One region of the Kribbella sp. NBC_01505 genome, then DNA from elsewhere that is predicted to be linked to it. Evidence: riboswitches for the same ligand, from Rfam matches in the RefSeq annotation. Region 1 holds a riboswitch; each other region holds the start of a gene.
The links. Region 1 has a riboswitch for thiamine pyrophosphate ahead of thiC (phosphomethylpyrimidine synthase ThiC). Riboswitches for the same ligand answer to the same signal wherever they lie in the genome.

Region 1 (3,267 bases):
TGGCGCGCCGGGCGGCAGCTATCGACGAGAAGCGGCCGGCCCCGATGGTGGACACCGCAGTGGCGTCACTGTGCTTCGCAGCGTGCCTCGCTGCGGTGCTCTACGGGCTCTACCTGATCATCCCGCAGTTCCATTAGGCACTAGCGGTTCCAGCGGCGCACTGCCTTGGCCACGTCCTTGGTGCGCACCGCGTCGAGGTTCTGTTCCCAGGCTGTGAAGAGCCGGTCGCCAAGGGCGTCCGCGTCCAGACCAGCCTGGGGGCGAACGGCCACTGCCCAGGTGGCAGCGGCCGCGTGCCCCTGCTGGTGCAGCAGGTGATCGACGGTGGCCTGGATACGCCGCCGGTTCTCACCGGTCAGGCCGCGTGCGGCCCAGTCCTGCAGGATGGCCGCGTCGTCTGCCGTCATCTGGGCCAGATAGGTCAGTGGACCGCGCCAGAAACCCCGGTGACCGATGCTGTCCAGGCGCTCGAGCGGGAACCAGCCGTTCGCGCAGCGGCGCCCGTTGACCGCGGCCTCGACCTCACGGGCGCGCTCGGCGTCCAGGTCCCGGGTGGACCAGTCGATGAAATAGGCCCCCGCATCCGGGATGTGCTCCGCGACATGCGGTGCCACCACCAGCGTCCCGGGTTCGAACAGGCGCAGTTCTTCCGGTGAATCGAACACAAAACCTTCCCCCGCCCAGCACAAGGCAAGCAGCACAGAAATCCCCCAGATTCCTGCCTTGTCAATAACAAGTGCCCTTCGTACCCTCACAGACCGTCAAGGGTCAACCCCTTGTCCGGGGTGCGTCGGTGCTATTGCCGCCGCTCGGCCCGGCGTGCCAGCTCCTCGCGGTCCAGCTCATCCGCCTCTTCTGGAGTCGGCGCGGAGCCGCCGTACGCGGCCGGCAGCCACCAGGCGCCCGGCGGCTGCTCCGGGTAGGCGCGGATGGTGTCGTCGAGCATCTCGGCCATCGTCGACCGCAGTACGGCGGTCGCCTCGACCGGATCGTCGTCCGTGGTCACGGCCATCGGCGTACCGACCGTGATCGCGATCGTGCGGTGCCGGGAGAAGTCCTTCGGGTGGTCCTTGGTGAGCATCCGCTGGGTGCCCCAGAGGATCAGCGGGATCACCGGTACGCCGGCCTCCGCCGCCATCCGGACCGTCCCGGACTTGAACTCCTTCAGCTCGAACGACCGGCTGATCGTCGCCTCCGGGAAGACACCGACCACCTCACCGGCCCGCAAGTACTCAAGTGCTTGTGAGTACGACGCCGCGCCGGCACCGCGGTCCACCGGGATGTGGTGCATCCCGCGCATCAGCGGACCGGACCAGCGGTTCCGGAACAGGATGTCCTTGGCCATGAACCGGACCAGCCGCTTGCTCGGCACAGCGCCGTACCCGCCGAGGATGAAGTCGACGTAGCTAATGTGGTTCAGCGCGATCACCGCACCGCCGCTACGGGGCACGTTCTCGGTGCCGGAGAGCTGGAAGTTCACGTCCAGCACCTTGAAGGCCGTCCTGGCGAAACCGACTACCGGCGGATACACAAAGTCGCGCATCGTCGGAACTCTACTAAGGTATGGCTGATAACTGGAGATCGCGGGAGCTCGCACCGTAGTGGGCTGAGAGGGCGGCTGGAGGAATCCGGCGCCGCCGACCGCCGAACCTGTCCGGGTAATTCCGGCGTAGGGAGCACAGCAAGTGACAACTATCGGCACCGTACGACCGACTGTCACCACCGGCCCGATCTCGGGGTCGGAGAAGATCTACCGCGGCGAGCTGGGAGTTCCAGCTCGCCGCGTCCATCTCACCAACGGCGAGCACTTCGACCTGTACGACACGTCCGGGCCGTACACGGACGCGACCGCGCAGATCGACGTACAGACCGGTCTGCCCGCGCTGCGGCGCGAGTGGGTGGCCGGGCGGGCGAACCTGACCCAGCTCGCCCACGCCCGAGCAGGCACCATCACCGAGGAGATGCGGTACGTCGCACTCCGGGAGAACATGGATCCGGAGTTCGTCCGGTCCGAGGTGGCCCGCGGCCGGGCCGTCATCCCGGTCAACCGCCGGCACCCGGAGAGCGAGCCGACGATCATCGGCAAGAAGTTCCTGGTGAAGGTGAACGCGAACATCGGCAACTCCGCGGTCAGCAGCTCGATCGAGGACGAGGTCGAGAAGCTCGTCTGGGCCACCCGTTGGGGCGCGGACACCGTGATGGATCTGTCCACCGGCAAGAACATCCACGAGACCCGCGAGTGGATCCTGCGGAACTCACCCGTCCCGATCGGGACCGTGCCGCTCTACCAGGCGCTGGAGAAGGTGAAGGGTGATCCGGCCGCACTGACGTGGGAGGTCTACCGCGACACGGTGATCGAGCAGTGCGAGCAGGGTGTCGACTACATGACCGTGCACGCGGGCGTGCTGCTGCGGTACGTGCCGCTGACCGCGCGGCGGATCACCGGCATCGTCTCGCGCGGCGGGTCGATCATGGCGGCCTGGTGCCTCGCGCATCACCAGGAATCCTTCCTGTACACGCATTTCGCCGAGCTGTGCGAGATCCTGCGTGAGTACGACGTGACGTTCTCGCTCGGCGACGGGCTTCGGCCGGGATGTATCGCGGACGCGAACGACGCGGCGCAGTTCGCCGAGCTGCGGACGCTCGGGGAGCTCACCAAGATCGCCTGGGAGCACGACGTCCAGGTGATGATCGAGGGTCCGGGGCACGTGCCGATGAACAAGATCGCGGAGAACGTGCGGCTCGAGGAGGAGCTCTGCGGTGAGGCGCCGTTCTACACATTGGGGCCGTTGGCAACTGATGTGGCGCCGGCGTACGACCACATCACCAGCGCCATCGGCGCGGCGCAGATCGGCTGGCTGGGTACGGCGATGCTGTGCTACGTCACGCCGAAGGAGCACCTCGGTCTGCCGGACCGCGATGACGTCAAGGTCGGCGTGATCACGTACAAGATCGCTGCCCACGCTGCCGATCTGGCCAAGGGGCACCCGGGGGCGCAGGCCTGGGACGACGCGTTGTCGACGGCCAGGTTCGAGTTCCGCTGGGAGGATCAGTTCAACCTCTCGCTGGATCCGGACACGGCACGGTCCTACCACGACGAGACGCTGCCGGCCGAGCCCGCGAAGACCGCGCACTTCTGCTCGATGTGTGGGCCGAAGTTCTGCTCGATGCGGATCACCGCGGACATCCGCAAGTACGCCGAGGAGCGCGGGCTGACGTCGACCGAGGCGATCGAGGCCGGCTTCAACGAGATGTCCGAGACCTTCA
Region 2 (3,267 bases), 120 kb from region 1:
CAGCGGATGGGGGAAGCGATCGGGGAGCCGGACCAGCCGGTACTCCGCGGTCTCCACGATCTCCGAGCCTTCCGGCGCCGGACCCATCCACGCGTCGTTGGCCGCCGCTACTGTCGCCAAGTCCATAGCTACTCCGAAGTCGGCAGTCCGGTTGTGGGGGAGGACGCCTGCGCGGAGTGCCAGCGGCGGGGGACTCGCCCTGCCAGCAAAGCGTTCCGGCCGGCGCTGACCGCGTCGCGCATCGCGGCCGCCATCAGGGCCGGCTTCTCCGCGCGGGTGACCGGGGTCGCCAGCATGACGGCTGCGCAGCCGAGCTCCATCGCCAGTGCCGCGTCGCTCGCCGTACCGAGGCCGGCGTCGACGATGACCGGGACGTTCGCGCCCTCGACGATCAGGGAGATGTTGTGCGGGTTGCGGATGCCGAGCGCGGAACCGATCGGTGCGGCCAGCGGCATCACGGCCGCGCAGCCGGCCTGCTCCAGGCGGCGGGCCAGGATCGGGTCGTCGTTCGTGTAGGGGAGCACGGTGAAGCCGTCGGCGACCAGGATGTCGACGGCGTCGAGCAGCTCGACCGGATCCGGCAGCAGCAGGTGGTCGTCGGCAACCACCTCGACCTTGATCAGATCGGTCCCCAGCGCCTCGCGCGCCAGCCGCGCGGTCAGCACGGCCTCCGCGGCGGTGTGACAGCCGGCCGTGTTCGGCAGGATCTCGATCCCGTGCCGCTTCAGCACATCGAGCACCGAACCCTCGTGCCCGGTGCCCAGCCGGCGCATCGCGACCGTGGTCAACTGGGTGCCGGAGGCAATCAATGCCTCCTCCATCACTTCCAGGTTGGCCGAACCGCCGGTGCCCATGATGAGCCGCGAGGAGTACGTGCGGCCGCCCAGCTCGAAGGGGTCGTCCATCTCAGCCTCCCTGGACCGCGCCGACGATCTCGACCCGGTCACCCGCGGTCAGGATCGTGGCGGCCCACTCGCCGCGGGTCAGCACACTCTGGTTCACCGCGACCGCGATCCCGGTCTGCCGGTCCGACATCTCCCGGACCAGCTCCGCGACCGACATCCCCGGTCCGCTGGTGGTCGCCGTACCGTTCACCCACACGGCGTGCTCGGCCGGTGACTCGTCGTACTGCGTCATGCGTCCTCCCTCCGTCGGAATTACCCGATTCAGGTTCAGCGGTCGGCGACGCCTGCTCTGTCGCCCTCTCAGCCCACTCCGGTGCGAGCTCCCGCGGTCTGGTTTCGACTTCCGTGTCCCGCAAACAATGTAGCTCGGCGCTATCGGCGCCCAGGCACGCACCTCGCGGCGCTTGAGTCACGCCCACGATGAACACCGCATCGAGGACGCGCCTCAAGCACCACGATGCACGCACCTGGACACCGATATCACTCGACCTACATCGTTTGCGGGACACTAGTGTCCTGTCAGCAATTGGGCCAACTCTGTCGGTCGGTAGAGCACCTGCTTGCCGGCTCGTTGCGCTTCGACCAGGCCGGTACGGCGGAGCAGTTGGAGGTGCTGGCTGACCGCTGACGGGGTGACCTGCAGCTCGGCGGCCACGTCGGTGGTGGTGCGCGGATGCGTGAGGAGCTGCAGGATGCGGGCGCGCGCCGTACCGATGAGTTGGGCCAGGTCCTGTGGCGTGGGCGGATCGACGACGGTCCACAGGTTGGCCTGGCCGCGGGGCGGGTAGCCGAGGAACGGTTCGGCGCCGGGGTCGTACGGGATGACAGCGTGGGGGCCGAAGAGGGTTGGCTGGAGGACGAGGCCGCGGCCGTCGACGCTCTCGGTGCGGCTTTGTTCGCTGACCTTGTCGACCTTCAGAAGCCCTTGGTGGTAAGAGATTGCGGGGCCTAGCTCGTTGAGCATCGCGGCGGTGCCTTGCTGGGTGAGGATGTGGCCGCGATAGGTGATGTCGGCGGAGAGGATCGTCCGCATGCGATTCCAGTACGGCGCCATGACCGTCTGCCAGTAGTCGCTGAGTGCCGTGGCGACCCGGGCCGGCGTGAGGTCTTGGTCCAGCTCGCCGTTCACCGCCGTGAGCTGTCGGGTGAACGTGTCTTGATCGACCGCGGCTATCAGCTCGAGCTCATCGGCGAACTGGGTGAGCGGCGAGGTCGGCCGCGGCGTGAGGAAGTCCGGGCTGCCCATCGTGTCGTTGACGAGCTGGCCGAGGACTGTCCAGTCCAGGTCACTCAGAAGCGGCTGCACCGCACGAACCCACGGAAGCTGCAGGGGAAACCGACCGGGGTCCCGCAGCGCCCGCAGGCTCAGCACAGTCTCCGCCGCAGGCGACAGCGCGAACCGGACCTCCTCCAGGTCCCTGGACGTCAGCTCGTAGGTCAACACCCACGCATTACATCGCATGGCCCGGCATGCCGTGCCTACTCGCAGCCGATGCCGTCGTGGTCGGCGTCCAGGCGGTAGATGTCGGATCCGGTGACGGTGACTGGGCCATCGACGTACTCAGGGCCGTTCCCGCTGCCGCCGGAGCAGTCGACGTCGCTCGCGATCGGGACGCAGCCGCTGTAGTTCGGATCGCAGCCGCCGCCGGTCTCCTCCGCTTCGACCTTGGTACCGACGGCCGTCACCTGGGTTCGCGGTTCCTTGGCGACCTCCTGGCGGACGAGCTTCTTCGTCGTCTGCTTCCCGTCGACATAGGTGACGTCGTACGTGAGCTTCCGGGAACCGTTGACGCCCGGGGTCCGGATCGTGCGCTCGCCCTTCGGCAGGGCGCTGTCGGTGACCGTCTTCTTCTTGAACGGGATCACCTTGAGCTCGACGACCGATTTCGTGGTCGTCTTCGGTACGACGAGCTTCGGCTTCACCGTCGTCGTGACGGCCGGTGTCGGCGTGGTCGCCGGTTGAGCGGTTGCGGGTTGAGCGGTTGCCGGTTGAGCCGTTGGCGGTTGGGTGGTGACGGTCTTTGCGATTGGTTTGCCGGCGACCGCGGCCGGCTCGGTGGACTCCGCCGTACCGCACCCGACCCCGAAACCGAGCACCACGACAGCCATGAACGCAGCACGAATACACACCACAGTGGTTCCCCCCAAACCCGCCGTCGGTCCCCCCGCGGCGGGATTGTCAGCGCCTGGACGACCCAGGCGAAGAGACCTGCATAGCACTCCGATCGACCCCTCGGCCAGAGCTCAGCGCACTTTCAGCCGGCCGCTACCCCGACCCCGGCCAACGCCGCGCACACGGCCCCCGCCAGCACCCCGACCGTCCCGATCACGATCAACGGCCCAGCACTGATCGGTGGCTCCG
Region 3 (3,267 bases), 810 kb from region 1:
TACGGCAGGTCGGTCATCGACCCGATCGCCCAGTCGATCGCCAGCTCGTCCTCGACGGCCTGGTCACGGCCGGCCTCGACCAGGTTCGGCGAGATGTCGAGCGCGCGCACGGACTTCCCGGCCCGGGCCAGCGGGAGCGCGATCCGGCCGTAACCACAGCACAGATCCAGGACGGTCTCGCGGCCCTCCAGGAGCTCTTCGACGATCTTGACGATGGCTGCGTCCCGCTCGGGCGAGGTCAGCGCGGCCAGACCGTCGGCGCCGAGTTCGGCGTACTCGGCCCGGCTGCGCAGTGCGGAGTTGAGCATGGGCTCCAGTATCCCGCGTGCCGCAGGTCAGTTGTCCACCGGTGTACGGGTCACGATCCGGCCGCGACCTACTTTGCCCAGCAGCACCGCGGCCACCATCGAGACCACGATGCTCGTGTACGTCGCTCCCAGCCAGCCCGGAACCGCGTGCCCGCCGAAGAGCTTGCCCTGGACATCGAGCCAGAACGGCGACCAGCCGGCGACCGTGCCCGGGTTGACGAGCTGGTAGGCCACGAACCCGATCAGCCATGCGACTGTCGGCTGCCAGCGGAACTTCGCCGTACCGGAGACGTCCCAGTTCATCTTGCTCACCAGGAAGAAGTCCGCGATCGCGACCGCGAAGAGCGGGATGAAGACCGAGCCGATGAGGTAGAGGAACTGCGTGTAGTTGCCCAGGTCAACCAAGAGCGCGAGGCCGGTGGCGAGGACGCCGATCGCGATCGAGATCCAGCGCCGGTCGACGTGCCCGATCAGGTTGTGCGCGGCCATCGTGGTCGAGTAGACGTTCGCGTAGGCCTCGTCGACCTCGTCCACGAGCAGCACGAACAAGGCGATCGCGCCGGCCGGCAAGGTGACGAGGGCGGTGATCACGTCCTCGCTGTTGGTCTGCAGAGTCGCGACGGCGAAGACACCCAAGGCGTAGTACAGGATCGCGGCCAGGCCGTAGCCGAGCGAGGAGCCGGCGAAGGCGGCCTTGTTGGTCTTCGAATGCCGCGTGTAGTCGGCGGCCAGCGGCGCGAACGAGACGACACCGGCGGCGGCGAGGTCGACGGCCGGCCAGAAGCCGAACACGCTGTCCTGCGGCAGGTCGTGCACCGGCTTGCTCAGCACCTGGACGAATAGGTAGACCGAGGCAATCAACACCAGCCAGACCATGAACTTGCGCAGCACCTTCACGCTGCCCAGCGGCCGGACCGCCATCGTGGTGGCGATGATGCCGGCCAGTACGACGAACAGCCAGCGCCAGCGCTCACTCGTCACCGCGACCGCGGCCTGCGAGATCACGATGATCTCCATCGTGGCCCAGCCGATGTTCTGCGCGATGTTCAGCACGGTCGGTGCCATCGAGCCGCGGCGACCGAAGAGGCCGCGCAGACTGGCCATCGCGGGCGCTCCGGTGTGCGAGCCGAAGACGGCCGCTCCGCCGAGCACCAGCGCGCCCATCCCGCACCCGACGACCACCGCCAGCAGGCCCTGCCACAGCGACCCCGTGTACGCCGCGACCAGGGCGCCGGTGACCGGGCCGAAGAGTGAGATGCCGAAGTTGCCCCAGAGGGTGAACTGGTCGAGGAACCCGAGCGTCCTCGGTGCGTCCGTGGTCAGGACGAGGGGAGCTTCTTCATTGTCAGCAGGACGAACCGCAGTGTCAGTCATCGCGTTCCCTACGCCGGCATTACCCGGTCAGGTTCAGGCGGTCGGCGACCCGGTCTCTAGTCGCCCTCTCAGCCCGCATTCGGTGCGAGCTCCCGCAGAGGTGTTTGCTACCGCGTCAACGATAACGCTTTACTCAGTTGACCGCGCAGCGGCTGCTCGGTGGATGAGCGCGGCCACCTCCGGACCGTTGGTCAGCACCGGCATGTGCGACCCGGTGGAGAGCGTCCGCGCCTCACCGTGCGTCAGCTTGGCCAGCTTGAGCGCCCAGTCGGCCGACGACAGGTGGTCGTGCTGTGAGCGCACGATCACCACCGGCGCCTTCACTCTGGTGATCACAGCAGCCAGGTCGTGCTTCCGGCAGGCAGCCGCGGCGCGGGCGATGGTCGGGAGTCCAGTGCGTGCGTACTGCGGTGCGAGGACCGGGACCAGCCGCGGTGACTCCGGTGCGGCGGACTCCAGCCACCGCATCCCCAGGTCCAGCCAGCTGGAGGCTTTCACGTCACCGCTCGGAGCGATCAGCACCAGTGCGTGGACCAGCTCGGGATGCGCGACGGCCAGCTCCACTGCGATCTGGGCGCCGGCGGAGTGCCCGACGAGCACGGAACGCTCGCGCACCTTCCGCTCCAGCAGTACGGCGAGGGCCGCGGGGTGCAGGTCCTCGCGGTCGCCGGCAGGTTCGCCGTACCCAGGCAGGGTGGCGACGAGGTAGGGCATCGACAGGTGCTCGACCGTCGGCGCGTAGGACTCCGGCCCGAGGCCGAGGCCCGGGACCAGGACTGCCGGAGTGCTCACTCCCAGGGCGCGCGGCCCGGTGCGGCCCGGACCACGGTGTCGGGGTCCGGCTTGAGCTCGCGGTAGCCGAGGAAGAGGCCGGCCGCGAGGATCAGCAGACCGAAGCCGCCCCAGGCGTAGGCCTTCGGCAGGCGATCCAGAGTGTCGTCGGCAGCACCCAGACCGGTCGTCAGCACCATCACCAGCCAGACGAGCAGCGGGATCAGCGAGGCCGCGACCAGCACGCCGCCCAGGATCTCGGACGTCTCCGGCTGGCGAGCGGCCTTGCGGCGAGCCAGCACGTCGCGCGCCCAGAGCGCCAGCGCGGCCACACCGACCAGGAGGATCAGCAGCTGGCCGAGTGCGTCGATCACGTCGGTGCGCAGCGGGTGGTTGAGCGTTGAGCCCGGTGCCTGGGTGATCTCCCGGATCGAGACCCGCTGGATCGAGATCACCATCAGCCCGTAGATCGCCGCGATCAGCGTCGCGAGCAGCACCACCTTCGCCGCGCGCGGGTCGCGACCGGCGAACGGCTCCTTGCGCCCGTACGTCGGGAAGTGGTCCGGATGCGGATCCACGGGCGCGCCGTACGGGTGTCCCGGCCGGTAGCTCGGCGGCTGTGCCGGATCGGTGGGCGGACCGCCGTACTGGCCCGGTTGGGAGCCGTAGTTCTGCGGGGGCGGCGCGTAGGGCGGGGGCACTGGCTGGCCGCCGTGACCGTACGTGCCACCGCCGTACGGCGTGGGTGGGGCGAGGTGCTGCTGTTCCTGCACCTCGTCCGGGCGCTCGGGCTCCGGTTCACGTCCGTACGTCG

Region 2: it holds a riboswitch for thiamine pyrophosphate, as region 1 does, so the genes downstream of both, thiS (sulfur carrier protein ThiS) here and thiC (phosphomethylpyrimidine synthase ThiC) in region 1, are expected to answer to the same signal.
Region 3: it holds a riboswitch for thiamine pyrophosphate, as region 1 does, so the genes downstream of both, OG474_RS17360 (purine-cytosine permease family protein) here and thiC (phosphomethylpyrimidine synthase ThiC) in region 1, are expected to answer to the same signal.

The regions. Positions count from the first base shown of each region.
Region 1 covers NZ_CP109425.1:4,480,106-4,483,372, forward strand. Annotated here, with positions in the region: gene OG474_RS21195 (hypothetical protein) at 1-137, shown strand, start outside; gene OG474_RS21200 (hypothetical protein) at 141-701, opposite strand; gene OG474_RS21205 (lysophospholipid acyltransferase family protein) at 797-1,543, opposite strand; TPP riboswitch at 1,574-1,693, shown strand; gene thiC (phosphomethylpyrimidine synthase ThiC) at 1,686-3,267, shown strand, end outside.
Region 2 covers NZ_CP109425.1:4,360,433-4,363,699, forward strand. Annotated here, with positions in the region: gene OG474_RS20630 (GNAT family N-acetyltransferase) at 1-126, opposite strand, end outside; gene OG474_RS20635 (thiazole synthase) at 129-905, opposite strand; gene thiS (sulfur carrier protein ThiS) at 907-1,137, opposite strand; TPP riboswitch at 1,127-1,242, opposite strand; gene OG474_RS20645 (DUF5937 family protein) at 1,414-2,349, opposite strand; gene OG474_RS20650 (G5 domain-containing protein) at 2,385-3,014, opposite strand; gene OG474_RS20655 (hypothetical protein) at 3,161-3,267, opposite strand, start outside.
Region 3 covers NZ_CP109425.1:3,674,971-3,678,237, reverse strand. Annotated here, with positions in the region: gene OG474_RS17365 (class I SAM-dependent methyltransferase) at 1-308, opposite strand, end outside; gene OG474_RS17360 (purine-cytosine permease family protein) at 336-1,682, opposite strand; TPP riboswitch at 1,670-1,788, opposite strand; gene OG474_RS17355 (alpha/beta fold hydrolase) at 1,812-2,474, opposite strand; gene OG474_RS17350 (hypothetical protein) at 2,471-3,267, opposite strand, start outside.